Linked DNA regions of Piscinibacter sp. HJYY11. The main gene of each other region encodes a partner of the protein of the gene in region 2 in a complex. Links are inferred from orthologs where the notes say so. Each region holds a gene or a part of one and is shown on either strand. Other genes may lie near its edges. The genes, in order: JI745_RS07400 and xseA.

Region 1 (9,024 bases), 1.4 Mb from region 2 along the record:
CGGTGAACTCCGGCAGCAGGTGGTGGAACTGGTAGACGAAGCCCAGGTGCTGGTTGCGCCACGCGCCCTGCTCGCTGGCGCCCATGGCGGCGAAGTCGCGTCCTGCGAGCTTCACCTGGCCCTGGGTCGGCGACTCCAGGCCGCCCAGCAGGTGCAGCAGCGTGCTCTTGCCGGACCCCGATGCGCCCACGATCGCGAGCGTCTCGCCGCGATGCACGCTGAGGTCGACGCCTTGCAGCACGGCCACGTCCAGGCCGCCCTCGGTGAAGCGCTTGTGCAGGCCGCGGGCCTCGATGACCGATTCACTCATAGCGCAGCGCCTCGGCCGGTTGCACACGGCTCGCGCGCCAGCTCGGGTAGAGCGTGGCCACGAAGGCCAGCAGCAGCGAGATCAGCGTGATGGGCACGATGTCGCCCGACTGCGGCTCGCTGGGCATCTGGCTGATGAGGTAGACGCTCCCCGGCAGGAAGCTCGTCTGCAGCAGCCGCTCGATGAAGGGCACGATGGTGCCCACGTTGAACGCGATCAACAGGCCGCCTGCCACGCCGGCCAAGGTGCCGATCACGCCCGAGGCCGCGCCCTGCACCATGAAGACGCCCATGATCGAACGCGGGCTCGCGCCGAGGGTACGCAGGATGGCGATGTCGGCACGCTTGTCGGTCACCGTCATCACCAGGGTGGAGACGAGGTTGAAGGCCGCCACCGCGACGATCAGCGTCAGGATGATGAACATCAGGCGCTTCTCGAGCTGCACGGCGGCGAACCAGTTGCGGTTGGTGCGCGTCCAGTCGCGCACGTAGTACTGCGCGCCCATCGCAGCGCTCAGCTCGTAGGCGACGGTCGGGGCTTCGTGCAGGTCCTTCAGGCGCAGCTGTACGCCGGTCGGGCCTTCGACGCGGAAGAGCCGCTGTGCGTCGTCGAGGTGCATGAGCGCCAGCGTGCTGTCGTACTCGTAGTGACCGGAGTCGAAGGTGCCGACGACCGTCATCTGCTTGAGCCGCGGCACCACCCCCGCCGGCGTGACCTGGCCCCCGGGGGCGAGGATGGTGACGTTGTCGCCTTCACGCACGCCGAGCAGGCGCGCGAGCTCGCTGCCGAGCACGATGCCCCACTGGCCCGACACGAGCTTCGCGAGCGTGGTGTCTTTCAGCTGCGCGGCGAGGTCGGTGACGGTGGCTTCCTCGTTCGGCGAGATGCCGCGCACCACGGCGCCGCGCATCTCGTCGCCGCGCGCGATCAGGGCCTGTGCCGACACGAACGGTGCAGCACCGACGACCTGCGGGTTCTTGCGCGCCTCGGCCGCGGTCGCCTGCCAATCGGGCAGCCCGGCTCCGCGCCCTTCGAGCACCTCCACGTGCGAGACCACCGACAACATGCGGTCGCGCACCTCCTTCTGGAAGCCGTTCATCACTGACAGCACGATGATGAGCGCCGCCACACCGAGCCCGATGCCCAGCATCGAGACACCGGAGATGAAGGAGATGAAGCCGTTGCGGCGGCCGGCACGGCCCGCTCGCGTGTAGCGCCAGCCGATCTGCAATTCGTAGGGCCAGTTCATATGGGCGGGCATGCTAACCGAGGCCCACCCGGCCCCGACGACACAGGTCTCTCAATGATTGGCAGCGGGGCGGATCAGCGCGGGGCGGGCACCGAAGCGCTTCAGGATCGACTGCTCGATGCCGGCGGCGTCCAGGCCGCACAAGCTGAGCAGCTTGGCGGGGTCGCCATGCTCGATGAATTCATCGGGCAGGCCGAGGCTGAGCACCGGCACTTCGATGCGGGCCGCCTGCAGCGCTTCCTGCACCGCACTGCCGGCACCGCCCATCACGCAGCCCTCTTCCACGGTCACGATGGCATCGTGGCTGCGCGCGAGCTCGGTCACGAGCGCCACATCGAGCGGCTTCACGAAGCGCATGTTCGCCACCGTGGCGCCGAGGTTTTCCGCCGCAGCCAGCGCCGGGTAGAGGAGCGTGCCGAAGGCGAGGATCGCGATGCGCTCGCCGCGGCGGCGCACTTCACCCTGGCCCCAGGGCAGCGTGTCGAGCGTGGGCTGCACCGCCACGCCGGCGCCCGAGCCGCGCGGGTAGCGCACGGCCGTCGGATGGTTTTGCTTGAAGGCAGAGGTCAGCAGCTGGCGTGTCTCGCTCTCGTCGGCCGGCGTCAGCACGCTCATGTTGGGAATGCAGCGCAGGTACGAGATGTCGTACGCACCAGCGTGCGTGGCACCGTCGGCGCCCACCAGGCCCGCGCGGTCGAGCGCGAAGACCACCGGCAGGTTCTGCAGTGCCACGTCGTGGATCAGCTGGTCGTAGGCGCGCTGCAGGAAAGTGGAGTAGATCGCCACCACCGGCTTCAGGCCCTCGCAGGCCAGGCCCGCGGCGAAGGTCACGGCATGCTGCTCGGCGATGCCGACGTCGTGGTAGCGCTTGGGGAAGCGCTGCTCGAACTCGACCATGCCCGAGCCTTCGCGCATGGCGGGCGTGATGCCGACCAGGCGCTCGTCGGCCGCCGCCATGTCGCACAGCCACTGGCCGAACACCTGCGTGAAGGTCGGCTTGGGCGGCGTGGCGGGTTTCTTCAGGCCTTCGGCCGGGTTGAACTTGCTCGGGCCGTGGTAGGCGATCGGGTCGGCCTCAGCCAGCTTGTAACCCATGCCCTTCTTGGTGACCACGTGCAGGAACACGGGGCCCTTCATGTCGCGCAGGTTCTCGAGCGTGGGGATCAGCGAATCGAGGTCGTGCCCGTCGATCGGGCCGAAATAGGTGAAGCCGAACTCTTCGAAGATCGTGCCGGGCACGACCATGCCCTTGGCGTGCTCCTCGAAGCGGCGGGCCAGCTCGAACAAGGGCGGCGCATTCTTCAGCACCGTCTTGGCCGTATCGCGCGCCGCGGCGTAGAACTTGCCGCTCATCAGGCGCGCCAGGTAGCGGTTGAGGGCGCCGACCGGCGGCGAGATCGACATGTCGTTGTCGTTCAGCACCACGAGCATGTTGGCGCCCGCCACGCCAGCGTTGTTGAGCGCCTCGAAGGCCATGCCGGCGGTCATCGCACCGTCGCCGATCACCGCCACCGAGCGGCGGTCTTCGCCGCGCATCTTGGCGGCGACCGCCATGCCGAGCGCGGCCGAGATCGAGGTCGACGAGTGGGCGGTGCCGAAGGTGTCGTACTCGCTCTCGTCACGCCGCGGGAAACCCGACAGCCCGCCGTACTGGCGCAGCGTGGACATTCGGTCCCGGCGGCCGGTGAGGATCTTGTGCGGGTAGGTCTGGTGGCCGACGTCCCACACGATGCGGTCGTGCGGGGTGTTGAAGACGTGGTGCAGGGCGATCGTGAGCTCCACGGTGCCCAGGTTCGACGACAGGTGGCCGCCGGTCTGCGACACGCTCTGCAGCACGTAGTCGCGAAGTTCGACGGCAAGCTGCTTCAGCTCGAGCCGGGAGAGCTTGCGCAGGTCGGCCGGGCTCTGGATGGTGTTGAGCAGTGCGTGGTTGTTGGTCGTCATCTCAGCAGTCCCTGTCCACCACTTTGTTGGCGAGGTCGGCCAGCCGCTGCACGTCGGGCAGGTGGCTGCGGGTGAGCGCCGCGAGCGCCTTTTCGCGCAGCTCGCGGGCGTGCTGCCGGGCCGCATCGAGGCCCAGCACCGACACGTAGGTGGGTTTGTTCGCGTTCTGGTCTTTGCCAGCGGTCTTGCCCAGCGTTTCGGACGCCTGGGTCACGTCGAGGATGTCGTCGACCACCTGGAAGGCCACGCCGATGGCGTCGCCATAGTCCGACAGCGCCTGCCACGCAGCGGGGCTGGCCTGGCCGCAGGCAGCGCCCATCAGCACGCTGCCCTGCAGCAGCGCGCCGGTCTTGCGGTGGTGCATGTCGCGCAGCGACTGCTCGTCGAGCGTGACGCCGATGCTGGCGAGGTCGATCGCCTGGCCGCCGGCCATGCCGGCGTGGCCCGCCGAACGCGCCAGCAAGGAGCACAGCCGGGCCTGCAGTGCAGGCGGCACGCCCTCGTCGGGCGTCAACACCTCGAAGGCGAGGGCCTGCATCGCGTCACCGGCCAGCATGGCCTGCGCTTCGCCGAACTGCACGTGCACCGTGGGCTTGCCACGGCGCAGCACGTCGTTGTCCATGCAGGGCATGTCGTCGTGGATCAGGGAGTAGGCGTGAATCAGTTCCACTGCGCAGGCCGCGCGCAGGGCGGCCTCGCCTTCCGCGCCATGCACCGCTTCGGCCGCGGCCATCACCAGCAGCGGGCGCAGGCGCTTGCCGCCGTCGAGCACGCCATAGCGCATGGCCTGGCCGAGGCCGGCCGGGGCCTGCAGCGGCACCCAGGCCGACAGTGCCGACTCGACCGTGTCGAGCTGGGTCCGGCACCACGTCTCGAAATCGACGCCCATCATTCGTTTTTCCAAGGCTTGAGTTGGCCCTCTTCGAGCACCTTCACCTGCTGCTCCACGGCGTCGAGCCGCTCGCGGCAGTAGTTCAGGAGGTCGGCGCCGCGGCGGTAGTTCTGCAGCAGGGCGTCGAGCGGGAGTTGTCCGCCCTCCATGGCCGCCACCAGGGCTTCCAGCTCGGCCAGGGCGTCTTCGTAGTTCTGAGGCGCCGGGCTGGCAGGCGGGGTGGTAGGAGTCTTGGCCATCTTGGTGCGCAAAGCCGGGATTGTAGTCAGCCGGCACCCGCGGGCGGGCCCCGGCAAACGCCTAGCGCCAGAGGTGATGCAGGTCAACCACGCACCCCCAAAAGGGCCATCGACACCCCTGGGTACAATCCGCGTCCCTCGCTGAATGACCGGGCTTAGGCATCGCACCGAACCCGTCCGCGCCGTGCGCAGCGATGAGCCCCACCCGAGGCTTGCGGCCCTGGGTGGCACGTTCACCATCGGTCAAAAGGAAACCTCGGGATCATGTCTGACCTGAGCCTTGCTCTCCCCGCTCTGGGGCCCTCTCACCTGGAGCAACCTCGCCTCCAGCTCCCCGTCTCCTCCTACTTCGACGACGACCTCCATCGCCGCGAGATGGAGCTGATCTTCCAGCACGGCCCGCGCTACCTCGGGCACGAACTCGCCGTGCCGGAGGTCGGCGACCACTACGCCCTGCCCCAGGAAGGGGAAGGCCGGGCCCTGGTGCGCACCGCCCAGGGCATCGAGCTGATCTCCAACGTCTGCCGCCATCGCCAGGCGGTGATGATGAAAGGCCGCGGCCACACGGGGCAGAACATCGTCTGCCCGCTGCACCGCTGGACCTACGACCTGAAGGGCCAGTTGATCGGCGCCCCGCATTTCCAGCAGGACCCCTGCCTGCACCTCAACCGCTACAAGACGCGGACGTGGAACGGCATGGTCTTCGAGGACAACGGCCGCGACGTCGCTGCGGAGCTCGCCACGCTCGGCCCGCGGGCCGACCTCGACTTCAGCGGCTACGTGCTGGACAAGGTCCACATGCACGAGTGCGACTACAACTGGAAGACCTTCATCGAGGTCTACCTCGAGGATTACCACGTCGGCCCCTTCCACCCGGGGCTCTCGCAGTTCGTCACCTGCGACGACCTGAGCTGGGAATTCGGCCGCCACCACTCGGTGCAGACGGTGGGCGTGAACAAGGGCTTCGCGAAGGCCGGCTCGGCCACCTACCTCAAGTGGCACGAGGCGGTGCTGAAGTTCCGCGACGGCCAGCCGCCGAAGCAGGGCGCCATCTGGCTCACCTACTACCCGAACATCATGGTCGAGTGGTACCCGCACGTGCTGGTGGTGTCGACGCTCTACCCCAAGGGCCCGCAGAAGACGCTCAACGTGGTGGAGTTCTTCTACCCCGAGGAGATCACCGCCTTCGAGCGCGAGTTCGTCGAGGCGCAGCAGGCGGCCTACATGGAGACCTGCGTGGAAGACGACGAGATCGCGATGCGCATGGATGCGGGCCGCAAGGCCTTGTGGGAGCGCGGTGACAACGAGGCCGGCCCCTACCAGTCGCCGATGGAAGACGGCATGGAAGAGTTCCACGCCTGGTATCGCCGCGCGATGAACTACCGCGGCTGATGGGAAGACTCTCCGCGCCGGCGCTCATGGTGCTGGCGTCCTTCCTCTTCGCCACCATGAGCGTGTGCGTGAAGCTCGCCAGCGAGCTCTACGACACCGCCGAGATCGTCTTCTACCGCGGCATGGTGGGCGCGGTCGTGCTGTTCCTGGTGGCCAGGCGCCAGGGCGGCACGCTGCGCACGCCGGTGCCGGCGATGCATTTCTGGCGCAGCGTGAGCGGCGTGCTTGCGCTGGGCCTGTGGTTCTACGCCATCGGCAACCTCCCGCTCGCCACCGCGATGACGCTCAACTACATGTCGTCGGTGTGGATGGCGCTCTTCCTCATCGGCGGCGCAGTGATGCTGGGCACGTCGAAGGTCGACGGCCGGCTGGTCGCCACCGTGCTGCTGGGCTTCATCGGCGTGGCGCTGATCCTGCGGCCGACCATCGAGCAGAACCAGCTCTGGCACGGCCTCATCGGCCTGATGTCGGGCGTGCTCGCCGCCACCGCCTACCTGCAGGTAACGGCCCTCGGCCGCGCCGGCGAGCCGGTCTACCGCATCGTCTTCTACTTCTCGGTGGGCGGCATGCTGCTGGGTCTCGTCACGGCGCTCGCAAGCGGCGGCTTGTCCACCCACACGACCTGGCAAGGCCCCGTGCTCCTGCTCGCCGTGGGCGTGCTTGCGACCGTGGCGCAGATGATGATGACGCGCGCCTACGGCGTGGGCCGGCCACTCGTCAACGCCAGCCTGCAGTACCTGGGCATCGCGTTTTCGTTCCTCTACGGCGCGCTGCTCTTCAACGACAAGATCACCTGGATGGCGGTGCTGGGCATGTGCTTCATCGTCGCCTCGGGCCTGGGCGCCACGCTGCTGCGCAGCCGCACCGCCTTCAAGGACACCACCACCCCCACCGAAAGCTGAGCCCATGCACCCCTTGATCAGCGCTACCGACCTGCGAGACCTGCTGGCCCGCCGCCCGGAGACCGTGCTGCTCGATTGCAGCTTCGACCTCGCAGACCCCACCGCCGGTGAACGCAGCTACGCCGAAGGCCACCTGCCCGGCGCGCACTACGCGCACCTCGACCGCGACCTGTCGGGCGCGAAGACCGGCCGCAACGGCCGCCACCCGCTGCGCGAACGTGCCGACTACGCGGCCTGGATGGGCCGCACGGGCATCGCTCCGGGGCTGCCGGTCGTCGTCTACGACCGGCAGGCCGGCATGTTCGCCGTGCGGGCCTGGTGGGTGCTGCGCTGGATGGGCCATGACGCGGTGGCGCTGCTCGATGGCGGCCTGCAGGCGTGGACCGCGGCCGGCGCACCGCTCACGGCCGATGTGCCCGCCCCGCGTGCAACGGCGCCCTACCCCGAGCTGCCGCCCGCCATGCCGCGCATCGATGCCTCGCAGTTGCAGCAGCGCCTAAGCGAGGTGCTCGTGCTCGACGCCCGCGCCCCCGAGCGCTACCGCGGCGACGTCGAGCCGCTCGACCCGGTGGCCGGCCACATTCCCGGCGCCGTGAATCGCTTCTTCAAGGACAACCTGCAGCCCGATGGCCGCTTCAAGCCGGCCGATCAGCTCAAGCGCGAGTTCGACGCCCTCCTCCCCGACGAGCGCCAGGTCGTGCACAGCTGCGGCTCGGGCGTCACCTCGTGCCACAACCTGCTGGCGATGGAAGTGGCCGGCTTCGGCCGTTCGCGCCTGTATGCCGGGTCCTGGAGCGAGTGGTGCAGTGAACCAACCCGGCCAGTCTCCAAGGGCCCGCGACCGTAAGGGTTGACCTACGTCAGCCCGCTCTTCGGCCCCGTTGACCCGCCGCCGCGGTGGGACTACCTTCGCGTTGAACGCCTCCGTTCGCCACTGGAGCTGATCATGTTCAACCGCATCCTGGTTCCCACCGACGGCTCGGACATCACCCAAAAGGCCGTGGCCACCGCCATCACGCTGGCGAAGTCCGTGAACGCGAAGCTTTACACGCTGAGCGTGAAGGAGCCCTTCCCCTACAGCGCCATCTCCGAGATGCAGCCCACGCCGCCGCAGGAGTTCTTCGACGCGCAGGAGCGCATCGCCGCCGCGCGAGTCAAGGAGGTGCGTGACTTGGCCGGCACCAGCGGCCTGGCCTGCGAAGGCCACACCGTGGAAGCCCTGCACCCGTGGGAAGCCATCATCGAGCACGCCAAGCGCCACGAGTGCGACCTGATCGTGATGGCCTCGCACGGCCGCCGGGGCGTGACCGCCCTGCTGCTCGGCAGCGAGACGCAGAAGGTCCTCACGCACACCAACATTCCCGTGTTGGTCGTGCGCTAGGCCCGGGTCAGTGGTGGTGCATCCCCCGCACCACCAGCGCGATGATCACCATGCCCACCGCCAGCCAGGCGAGCTGGGCGATGGTGTCGCGTGCCGACAGTCGGTGCTGCAGCTGCGGGATGAGGTCGGCCACTGCCACGTAGATGAAGCTGCTCGCCGCGACCACCAGCAGGTAGGGAAAGAGGTCGACCCACGGGCCAACGATGAAGTAGCCGAGCACCCCGCCCGCCACCGCTGCGAGGCCTGACATCGCGTTGTAGAGCAACGCCTTCGAGCGGCTCAGGCCGGCGTTCAGCAGCACGATGTAGTCGCCGACCTCCTGCGGGATCTCGTGCGCGATGATCGCCAGCGCCGTCACGATGCCCACCTGCGTGTCGGTCAGGAAGGCGGCCGCGATGATCACGCCGTCGCAGAAGTTGTGGATGCTGTCGCCGAGCAGCACGCTCCAGCCGCCGCGGCCGGCCTGATGCTTGTCGAAGTGGTGATGGTGGTGGTGGCCGTCGCCCTCGTGATGGTGGCTGTGGCGGTAGAGCTCGGCCTTCTCGAGCAGGAAGAAGAAGATCAGCCCCGCCAGCAGCGTGGCAAACAGCGCCTGCGGGCTCGCGTTGCTCTCGAAGGCCTCGGGCAGCACGTTGAGCAAGGCGGTGGCGAGCAGCACGCCGGCCGACAGGCTGACCAGGTGGTGCACCACGCGGCTGAGCACGCCCACCGTGAG
Region 2 (9,099 bases):
GGTCCAGGGCCCGAAGGGACAGCTGGCACAAAACATCTGCCCGCACGAATCGCTCGACGCACCGGTTCCCGCGGCGATGCCGACCGGCGTGGGCGTCAGCGCCAGTTTGTAGCCAGCGGCTGCAACTGCACCAGCCGCCGTCGCCAGACACAAAAAAGCCCACCACAGGTGGGCTTTTTGCTGGGTCAGGCCGGGATCACATGTTCTCGATCATGACCTGGCCGAAGCCGGAGCACGACACCTGCGTCGCGCCGTCCATCAGGCGGGCGAAGTCGTAGGTGACCTTCTTCGACAGGATCGACTTCTCCATCGAACTGATGATGAGGTCGGCCGCTTCCGTCCAGCCCATGTGGCGCAGCATCATCTCGGCCGAGAGGATCTCGGAGCCCGGGTTGACATAGTCCTTGCCGGCGTACTTCGGCGCCGTGCCGTGGGTCGCTTCGAACATGGCCACCGAGTCGCTCAGGTTGGCGCCCGGGGCGATGCCGATGCCGCCCACCTGCGCGGCCAGCGCGTCGGACACGTAGTCGCCGTTCAGGTTGAGCGTGGCGATCACCGAGTACTCGGCCGGGCGCAGCAGGATCTGCTGCAGGAAGGCGTCGGCGATCGAATCCTTGACGGTGATTTCCTTGCCCGTCTTCGGGTTCTTGAACTTGCACCACGGGCCACCGTCGATCAACTGGGCGCCGAATTCCTTCTGCGCCAGTGCGTAGCCCCAGTCACGGAAGCCGCCTTCGGTGAACTTCATGATGTTGCCCTTGTGCACCAGGGTCACGTTGGGCTTGTCGTTGTCGATCGCGTACTGGATGGCCTTGCGCACCAGGCGCTCGGTGCCCTCACGCGAGACCGGCTTGATGCCGATGCCCGAGGTGTTCGGGAAACGGATCTTCTTGACGCCCATTTCCTCGGTCAGGAACTTGATGAGCTTCTTGGCCTTGTCGGTCTCGGCTTCGTATTCGATGCCGGCATAGATGTCTTCCGAGTTCTCGCGGAAGATCACCATGTTGGTCTTCTCGGGCTCCTTCACCGGCGAGGGGACGCCCTTGAAATACTGGATGGGGCGCAGGCAGACGTAGAGGTCAAGCTCCTGGCGCAGCGCCACGTTGAGCGAACGGATGCCACCACCCACCGGCGTGGTCAGCGGGCCCTTGATCGAGACCACGTACTCGCGCAGAACCTCGAGCGTCTCTTCAGGCAGCCACACATCGGGGCCATAGATCTTGGTCGACTTCTCGCCGGCGTAGATCTCCATCCAGTGAATCTTCTTCTTGCCCGCGTAAGCCTTCGCGACCGCGGCGTCGACCACCTTGATCATGACGGGCGTGATGTCGAAACCGGTGCCGTCGCCCTCGATGTAGGGAATGATCGGTTGGTCGGGAACGTTGAGCGAGAAGTCGGGGTTAACGCTGATCTTCTGCCCACCTTGAGGGACTTTGATGTGCTTGTACATGTCGTCGGCTCCGGACTGCGGGGTAGGTAACGAAAGATTCTATGCCACGGACTCTGTCAACCGACTGTCGTGGACCCACGTTGTCTGCCTGCCGCGCGATGAGCGCGCGGCAGATCCAAAACTTTCGAAAGGTAAATCAAATGAACAAGCTTCTGGCCGCTCTGATCGCTTCCCTGTTCGCCGTTGGCGCCTACGCAACCGACGCCAAGTCGGCCAAGCCCGCCGCTTCCGCCGCCAAGGCCGAAGCCAAGGCTGAGAAGAAGGCTGAAGCCAAGAAGGAAGAGAAGAAGGAAGCCAAGAAGGAAGAAGCCAAGAAGTAATCAGCGTCTCGCTGAACACTCTTGGTCGATTGCCATCACATGGCAGTCACCTTGCGAAAACGCCCGGTGCTTCACCGGGCGTTTTTCTTGGCGGCTTCGAGATAATCCCGCCAACTCATTTCCGGGCCCACTCACCATGCTGAACCGCCGCCTCCTGCTCGCTCTCTGCCTCTCGGCCGCAGGCATGAACGTCGGCGCACAAGGCACCCCGCAGAGCCTGCCGACCATCAAGCTTGGCGCAGGCATCCACAACATTCACGCGCAGGTTGCGCAGACCCCGGACCAGCGGGCCACGGGCCTGATGTACCGCCAGTCGATGCCGACCAACGAAGGCATGCTCTTTGTCTTCGAGCAACCGGCGCAGCAGTGCTTCTGGATGAAAAACACGTTCCTTCCGCTGTCGACCGCGTTCATTGCCGACAACGGCACCATCGTCAACATCGAAGACATGAAGCCGCAGACGCTGAACTCGCACTGTTCGGCCCAACCGGTTCGCTATGTGCTCGAGATGAACCAGGGATGGTTCGCCAAGCGCGGCATCAAGCCAGGCGCCAAGCTCACGGGCGGCCCCTTCGGTTCCTGATCACGACAACAAAGAGGCCGGTCACTGACCGGCCTCTTTCATGGCGCAAACGGGCTGCACTCAGGCGAAGTTCTTCGCCGCGAAGTCCCAGTTCACGAGGGAGTTCAAGAACACCTCGACGAACTTCGGGCGCAGGTTGCGGTAGTCGATGTAGTACGCGTGCTCCCACACGTCGATCGTCAGCAGCGGTTTGTCGGCGGTCGTCAGCGGGGTGCCAGCGGCGCCCATGTTGACGATGTCGACGCTGCCGTCGGGCTTCTTCACGAGCCAGGTCCACGCCGAGCCGAAGTTGCCCACGGCGCTCTTGGTGAAGGCTTCCTTGAAGGCTGCGTAGCTGCCGAACTTCTTGTTGATGGCCTCGGCCAGCGCACCGGTCGGCTCGCCACCGCCTTGCGGCTTCATGCAGTTCCAGAAGAAGGTGTGGTTCCAGATCTGGGCCGCGTTGTTATAGATGCCGCCCGACGAAGTCTTGATGATCTCTTCCAGACTCTTCGACTCGAACTCGGTGCCCTTCTGCAGGTTGTTGAGATTCACGACATAGGCGTTGTGGTGCTTGTCGTGGTGGTACTCCAGCGTTTCCTTGCTGAGGTGCGGTGCGAGCGCGTCGTGGGCATACGGCAGCGGCGGCAGGGTGTGTTCCATGAGCGAATCCTTTCGGGGGCAGTCCAGAGAAATTCGCGGGCATTGTAGGCACGCTCACGCAATAGCGTGCGGGCCATGCCGCTGGCGGGTCATTCGGCGGTGCGTCGTTGAACGCTCAGGACGGTCGCCCGCACCTGTCCATCGGCGAGATCGGCGGCGACAGTCTGGCCCGAGTGCAGCGCGTCGACGCTCGTGAGCGCATGGCCCTGCTCGTCGCTCAGCCACGCATAGCCACGCGCCAGCACCTGCCGGGGATCGAGCGCCGCAAGCCGCGCCTCGAGCGACGCAAGCCGCTGCCGCTGGGTGCCCACCGCGACGCTCGCCGAGCGCGCGAGGCGCCCTTGCCACTCGCGGCACGCGAGCCGCTGCTGCGGCACATGCCGTTCGGCGCGCGCACGCAAACGGTGACGCAGCACCGCGAGGCGCTCGGCCTGCCGCCGCACGAGTTCGGCGGGGCGCATCAGTCGCAAGGTCGCACGGTCGAGGCGCTGCGCCTGGGTGTCGATCACGAGGTGGATACGCCGCTCCATCACGCGGGCCACCGCGGCCAGCAGGGCCAGGCCTTCCTCCTGCGTGGGCGATGCCAGCTCGGCCGCGGCCGTGGGCGTCGGTGCCCGCACGTCGGCGGCCAGATCTGCCAGCGTCACGTCGGTCTCGTGCCCCACGCCGCACAACACCGGCAGTTCGCACGCCACGATCGCACGCACGACGCGCTCATCGTTGAATGCCCACAGGTCCTCGAGCGAGCCACCGCCCCGGCAGAGGATGAGCAGGTCGACCTCCCGCCGGCGATCAGCGGTCTGCAAGGCGTCGACCAGCGCCCTGGGTGCTTCGGCCCCCTGCACCAGGCTGGGATAGACGATGACCTCCACATGCGGCGCACGGCGCGCAAAGCAGGTCAGCACGTCATGCAAGGCCGCCGCGCCCAGCGACGTGACCACGCCGACGCGGCGCGGAAAACGAGGCAGGTCGCGCTTGCGGTCGGCATCGAAGAGCCCTTCGCCTTCCAGCCGCGCACGCAACTTCTGGAATTGCTCGAACAAGGCCCCGGCGCCCGCGCGCTGCATCGATTCGATGACGAACTGCAACTCGCCTCGCGGCTCGTAGACCGCCAGCCGCCCGCGCACTTCGACCAACTGGCCATCGGTCGGCGCGAAGTTGAGCAGGCTTGCCGCACGGCGAAACATTGCGCAGCGCAGCAGCGCCGCTTCGCCATCGGCGTCTTTCAGGCTCAGGTAGCAATGGCCGCTCGCGGCGCGCGAGAAGCCCGATACCTCGCCGCGGATCGTGACCGCCGCGAAGCGCGCCGCAAGTGCGTCCGACACCGCGTGCACCAGGCCCGCAACGCTCCACACCACGCGTTCAGGGCGCGCGAACAGTGGCTCAACCACGGGCAAACCCAAGCCTGATGCGGGTCGAGAACTCCACAAGCGCGCCAATCAAGGCATGGCGCGCCGTTTTGGCTGTCACGAGGCTTTCACAATCGTGCAAGCTATTGATTTTCAAGAGATTTTCTTTGCCTAAGTTTTGAGCAAACTGTCGCAGCGCTTGATTTTTCGCGGCCTGCGCGCGAGTGCCCCTGGGTTGCCCACAAAGTTATCCACACTTGCAGTGGACGAGCGCGGGAAGTGTTTTCAAGCGAGCAGCGTGGTCACAACACGCAACGATCGGACGGGGTGACAAGTGCGGCCAGAAGGCCATAATCGCGCCTCCCGCCTGGGGGCAGACTCGAAGAGGACAGGATTGTTTTCGATCATACAAGCCGCTGGTTGGCCCATTTGGCCCTTGCTTCTGTGTTCCGTCGTGGCGCTGGCGCTGATCATCGAAAGGGTCTCGAGCCTGCGCACCGCGCGTGTCGCGCCCCCCAAGCTGCTCGATGAAGTCATCTCCGTCACGCGTGCGCACCTGCCCGGGGCCGACGTCGTCAACAAGCTGGCCGACAACTCCATCCTCGGCATGGTGCTGGCCAGCGGCCTGCGTACCGTGATCGCCGACCCGCGCCTCACCGAGCCGGTGCTGCGCGCCTCGTTCGAGTCGGCCGGCCGAGTCGCCGTGCACCGCATGGAGCGCTACATGAACACCATCGGCACCATCGCCTCGGCCGCACCGTTGCTGGGGCTCATGGGTACGGTGATCGGCATGATCGAGATCTTCGGCTCGCAGGCACCCACGGGCGGCACCAACCCGGCCATGCTGGCGCACGGCATCTCGATCGCCCTCTACAACACCGCCTTCGGCCTGATGATCGCCATCCCGGCCCTCATCGCCTACCGCTATTTCCGTGGCCGCATCGAGGAGTACACCCTCGAGATGGAACAGGCCGCCGAGCGGCTGGTGCCACACCTGATGCGCTTCTCCGTGCCCCCCGTGAAGAAGGCGGCGCCCTGAGGCCATGTCCATGAACTTCCGCAAGCACCTCCGAGAAGACCCCGAGATCAACCTGATCCCGTTCATCGACGTGCTGCTGGTGGTGATCATCTTCCTGATGCTCTCGACCACCTACTCCAAGTTCACCGAGCTCAACGTCACGCTGCCCACGGCCGACGCTGACCGCCCGCGCGACAACCCGCGGGAGATCATCGTCTCGGTCTCCGGCGACGGGCGGTATGCGATCAACCGCAAGCTGCTCGAAGGCCGCAGCGTGGAGATGCTGGCCGCCGAACTGGGTGCCGCCTCCGAAGGCTCGAAAGACGCGGTGATCATCATCTCGGCCGACGCCACGGCGGCGCACCAGTCGGTCATCACGGTGATGGATGCAGCACGGCGTGCCGGGCTGCCCAAGCTGACCTTCGCCACCCAGGCCAACCAGGGCCGCTGAGCGGCTTGGCGGCGCGCCCTGCGGCCGCTGCCCGGCCCGTCCTCTTTCTTCACGACACCAACGTGCCGGCTGCATCAACCCTGCAAGAGGCCTGGCTCAGGCGTGGCGCCATCGCGTGGCTGTTGTGGCCGTTGTCATGGCTGTACGGCGTCATCATCGCCCTGCGCGCCGCGGGCTATCGCATGGGCTTGCTGCGCACGCACCGCCTGCCAGTGCCCGTGCTGGTCGTGGGCAACCTGATCGTCGGTGGTGCCGGCAAGACGCCGACCACGATGGCGCTCATCCAGCTGTTGCGAACCCACGGGCACCGCCCCGGCATCGTGTCGCGCGGCTACGGCCGATCGGTCGACGAGCCGCAGCTCGTCACCCGCGACACGCCGGCCGGCGAGGCCGGCGACGAGCCTTTGCTGATGCACCTGCGCACCACGGTGCCGGTGGCGGTGGGCGCCGACCGCGTCGCGGCCGGCCTGCTGTTGCTCAAGAATCACCCCGACCTGACCGTGCTCGTGAGCGACGATGGCCTCCAGCACCACCGGCTCGCCCGCGATGCGCAGGTGATCGTGTTCGACGAGCGCGGCGGCGGCAACGGTTGGCTGCTGCCGGCCGGACCCCTGCGGGAACCGGTGCCCGCCGAGGTGCCTGCGCGCAGCCTCGTGGTCTACAACGCCAGCCGTGCCAGCACGCCGCTGCCGGGCCACCAGGCGCAGCGCCGCCTGCGCGGACTCACCCCGCTCGCCGACTGGTGGGCCGGCCGGGCTGCCTCGCCCGAGGCCTTCGTGTCGTTGCAAGGCCGCAAGGTGATCGCCGCCGCCGGCATGGCGCGCCCTCAGCGCTACTTCGAGATGCTGCGCGCCCAAGGCCTGCAGATCGACGAGCTGCCCCTGCCCGACCACCACCCCTTCACCACCCTGCCGTGGCCCGCCACGGCCACCGACGTCATCGCCACCGAGAAAGACGCGGTGAAGCTGCGCCCCGGCCACATGGGCAGCACGCGGGTGTGGGTCGCAACGCTAGACTTTGAGATCGACCCGGCGATCGCCTCGCAACTGCTGCCGTGGCTCACGCCCACCACCTGAAGGACCTGTCCATGGACACTCGACTGCTCGAGCTCCTCGTCTGCCCGCTCTGCAAGGGCCCCCTCGAACACCAGCGTCCGCCGACGCATGCGCAGCATGAGCTCGTGTGCCGCGCCGACCGGCTGGCATTCCCGGTGCGCGACGGCATCCCGGTGATGCTCGAATCCGAAGCCCGATCCACCGACGCTCCCTCCTCTGCGCCGGAGGCCGCCGCGTGAAGTTCACCGTGCTGGTGCCCGCGCGGCTCAAGTCGACGCGTTTGCCACGCAAGGTGCTGGCCGATCTCGGTGGCGTGCCGATGGTCGTGCGCGTCGCGCGCCGTGCCGCGGCGTCCAGTGCGGCGCGCGTGGTGGTGGCGGCCGATGACGACGAGATCGTGCAGGCCTGTCGCGCCCACGCTGTCGACTGTGTGCTGACCGACCCCGAGCACCCCACCGGCAGCGACCGTCTGGCCCAGGCCTGCGCGCTGCTCGGCCTGCAAGGCGACGATGCCGTCGTCAACGTTCAGGGCGACGAGCCGCTGATCGACCCCGCGCTGATCGACGCCTGCGCCGGCTTGCTCGCGTCGCGCCCCGAGTGCGTGATGAGCACCGCCGCCCACGAGATCGACCACGTCGACGAGCTGCTCAACCCCAACGTCGTGAAGGTCGTGCTCGATGGCTCGGCGCGGGCACTCTATTTCTCCCGCGCGCCGATCCCCTGGTGGCGAGACGGCCACGCGCAGGGCGTGACGCAGCTGCCGCAACCGGCGCCGCTGCGCCACATCGGCATCTACGGCTACCGCGCGAGCTTCCTGCGCCGATTCCCTCAGCTGCCGCCGTCGCCGCTGGAAGCAATCGAGTCGCTGGAGCAACTTCGGGTGCTCTGGCACGGCGAGCGCATCGCGGTGCACGTGAGCAACACGCGCCCTGGCCCTGGCATCGACACGCCCGAAGACCTGGCACGTGTGCGTCAGCTTCTTGTATGACCCCCGTGCTATTCTCGTTTGCACCTGAGGCCTGCCCGCTCTGCAGGCACTGACAAGATTCCATACATAGAGATAGAGGACACCCCATGAGACTCATCCTTCTGGGCGCGCCTGGCGCCGGGAAAGGCACGCAGGCTGCGTTCATTTGCCAGAAGTTCGGCATCCCGCAGATTTCGACCGGCGACATGCTGCGTGCCGCCGTGAAGGCGGGGACGCCGCTCGGCTTGGCGGCCAAGAAGGTGATGGACTCGGGTGCCCTCGTGAGCGACGACATCATCATCGGCCTCGTGAAGGAACGCATCGCCCAACCCGACTGCGCGAACGGCTTCCTGTTCGACGGCTTCCCCCGGACCATTCCGCAAGCCGACGCGATGAAGGCCGCTGGCGTGAAGCTCGACGTCGTGCTCGAGATCGACGTGCCCGACAGCGCCATCATCGAGCGGATGAGCGGCCGTCGCACGCATCAGCCTTCCGGGCGCACCTACCATCTGAAGTTCAACCCGCCCAAGGTCGCAGGCAAGGACGACGTGACCGGCGAAGACCTGATCCAGCGCGAAGACGACAAGGAAGAGACCGTCAAGAAGCGCCTTGAGGTCTACCAGAGCCAGACCCGCCCGCTGGTCGAGTACTACGCCAAGTGGGCCGCCAGTGGCGATGCCAACGCCCCCAAGTACCGCAAGATCTCGGGCACCGGCACGGTCGACGAAATCACCGCCCGCGCCCTGCAAGCCCTGAGCTGATCACTCACGACAAACCGAAAGCCGCTCCCCGAGCGGCTTTTTTCATCCAGCACTCACCAGGAGCATCCCATGGACATCGCAGGCAAGGTCTTCATCGTCACCGGCGGCGCATCCGGCCTGGGCGAAGGCACGGTGCGCATGCTGGCCAGCAACGGCGGCAAGGTGCTGATTGCCGACCTGCAGGTCGACCGCGGCGAAGCCATCGCCCAGGAGCTCGGGGGCCGCTTCGTGCGCTGCGATGTGAGCCAGGAAGCCGACGGCCAGGCCGCGGTGGCCGCAGCGGTGTCGATGGGCAAGCTGATGGGCCTCGTCAACTGCGCCGGCATCGCGCCCGCCGTGAAGACCGTCGGCAAGGAAGGCGCCCACCCCCTTGCGATTTTCAGCAAGGTGGTCACGGTCAACCTGATCGGCAGCTTCAACATGATCCGCCTCGCGGCCGAAGCGATGAGCCGCAACGAGCCCGAATCGACGGGCGAGCGTGGCGTGTTGATCTCCACCGCCAG

What was found.
Region 1: the proteins of xseA (region 2) and JI745_RS07400 are in contact, whole or in part, in a cryo-EM structure (PDB 8TXR), measured with the Escherichia coli proteins. The link is inferred for Piscinibacter sp. HJYY11 from one-to-one orthologs.

The regions. Positions count from the first base shown.
Region 1 is NZ_JAERQZ010000001.1:1,638,665-1,647,688, forward strand. Bases 3,014-5,776 are described here. They hold JI745_RS07400 (exodeoxyribonuclease VII small subunit), read right to left. Parts: upstream 4,635-5,776; coding sequence 4,392-4,634; downstream 3,014-4,391. Other genes in these bases: dxs (1-deoxy-D-xylulose-5-phosphate synthase), read right to left, coding at 3,014-3,503; JI745_RS07395 (polyprenyl synthetase family protein), read right to left, coding at 3,505-4,395; JI745_RS07405 (aromatic ring-hydroxylating dioxygenase subunit alpha), read left to right, coding at 4,899-5,776. Outside these bases: JI745_RS07380 (ABC transporter ATP-binding protein), read right to left, coding at 1-310; JI745_RS07385 (lipoprotein-releasing ABC transporter permease subunit), read right to left, coding at 303-1,559; more of dxs, read right to left, coding at 1,611-3,013; more of JI745_RS07405, read left to right, coding at 5,777-6,026; JI745_RS07410 (DMT family transporter), read left to right, coding at 6,026-6,928; JI745_RS07415 (sulfurtransferase), read left to right, coding at 6,933-7,775; JI745_RS07420 (universal stress protein), read left to right, coding at 7,875-8,309; JI745_RS07425 (ZIP family metal transporter), read right to left, coding at 8,317-9,024. UniProt on the Escherichia coli protein: Bidirectionally degrades single-stranded DNA into large acid-insoluble oligonucleotides, which are then degraded further into small acid-soluble oligonucleotides.
Region 2 is NZ_JAERQZ010000001.1:262,077-271,175, reverse strand. What follows is about bases 2,236-5,073. They hold xseA (exodeoxyribonuclease VII large subunit), read right to left. Parts: upstream 4,387-5,073; coding sequence 3,085-4,386; downstream 2,236-3,084. Other genes in these bases: JI745_RS01250 (MotA/TolQ/ExbB proton channel family protein), read left to right, coding at 4,739-5,073; JI745_RS01260 (superoxide dismutase), read right to left, coding at 2,414-2,995; JI745_RS01265 (DUF192 domain-containing protein), read left to right, coding at 2,236-2,353. Outside these bases: JI745_RS01280 (cold shock domain-containing protein), read left to right, coding at 1-112; icd (NADP-dependent isocitrate dehydrogenase), read right to left, coding at 197-1,450; JI745_RS01270 (hypothetical protein), read left to right, coding at 1,591-1,770; more of JI745_RS01265, read left to right, coding at 1,907-2,235; more of JI745_RS01250, read left to right, coding at 5,074-5,383; JI745_RS01245 (biopolymer transporter ExbD), read left to right, coding at 5,394-5,813; lpxK (tetraacyldisaccharide 4'-kinase), read left to right, coding at 5,876-6,889; JI745_RS01235 (Trm112 family protein), read left to right, coding at 6,901-7,107; kdsB (3-deoxy-manno-octulosonate cytidylyltransferase), read left to right, coding at 7,104-7,856; adk (adenylate kinase), read left to right, coding at 7,943-8,596; JI745_RS01220 (3-hydroxyacyl-CoA dehydrogenase), read left to right, coding at 8,666-9,099. UniProt on the Escherichia coli protein: Bidirectionally degrades single-stranded DNA into large acid-insoluble oligonucleotides, which are then degraded further into small acid-soluble oligonucleotides.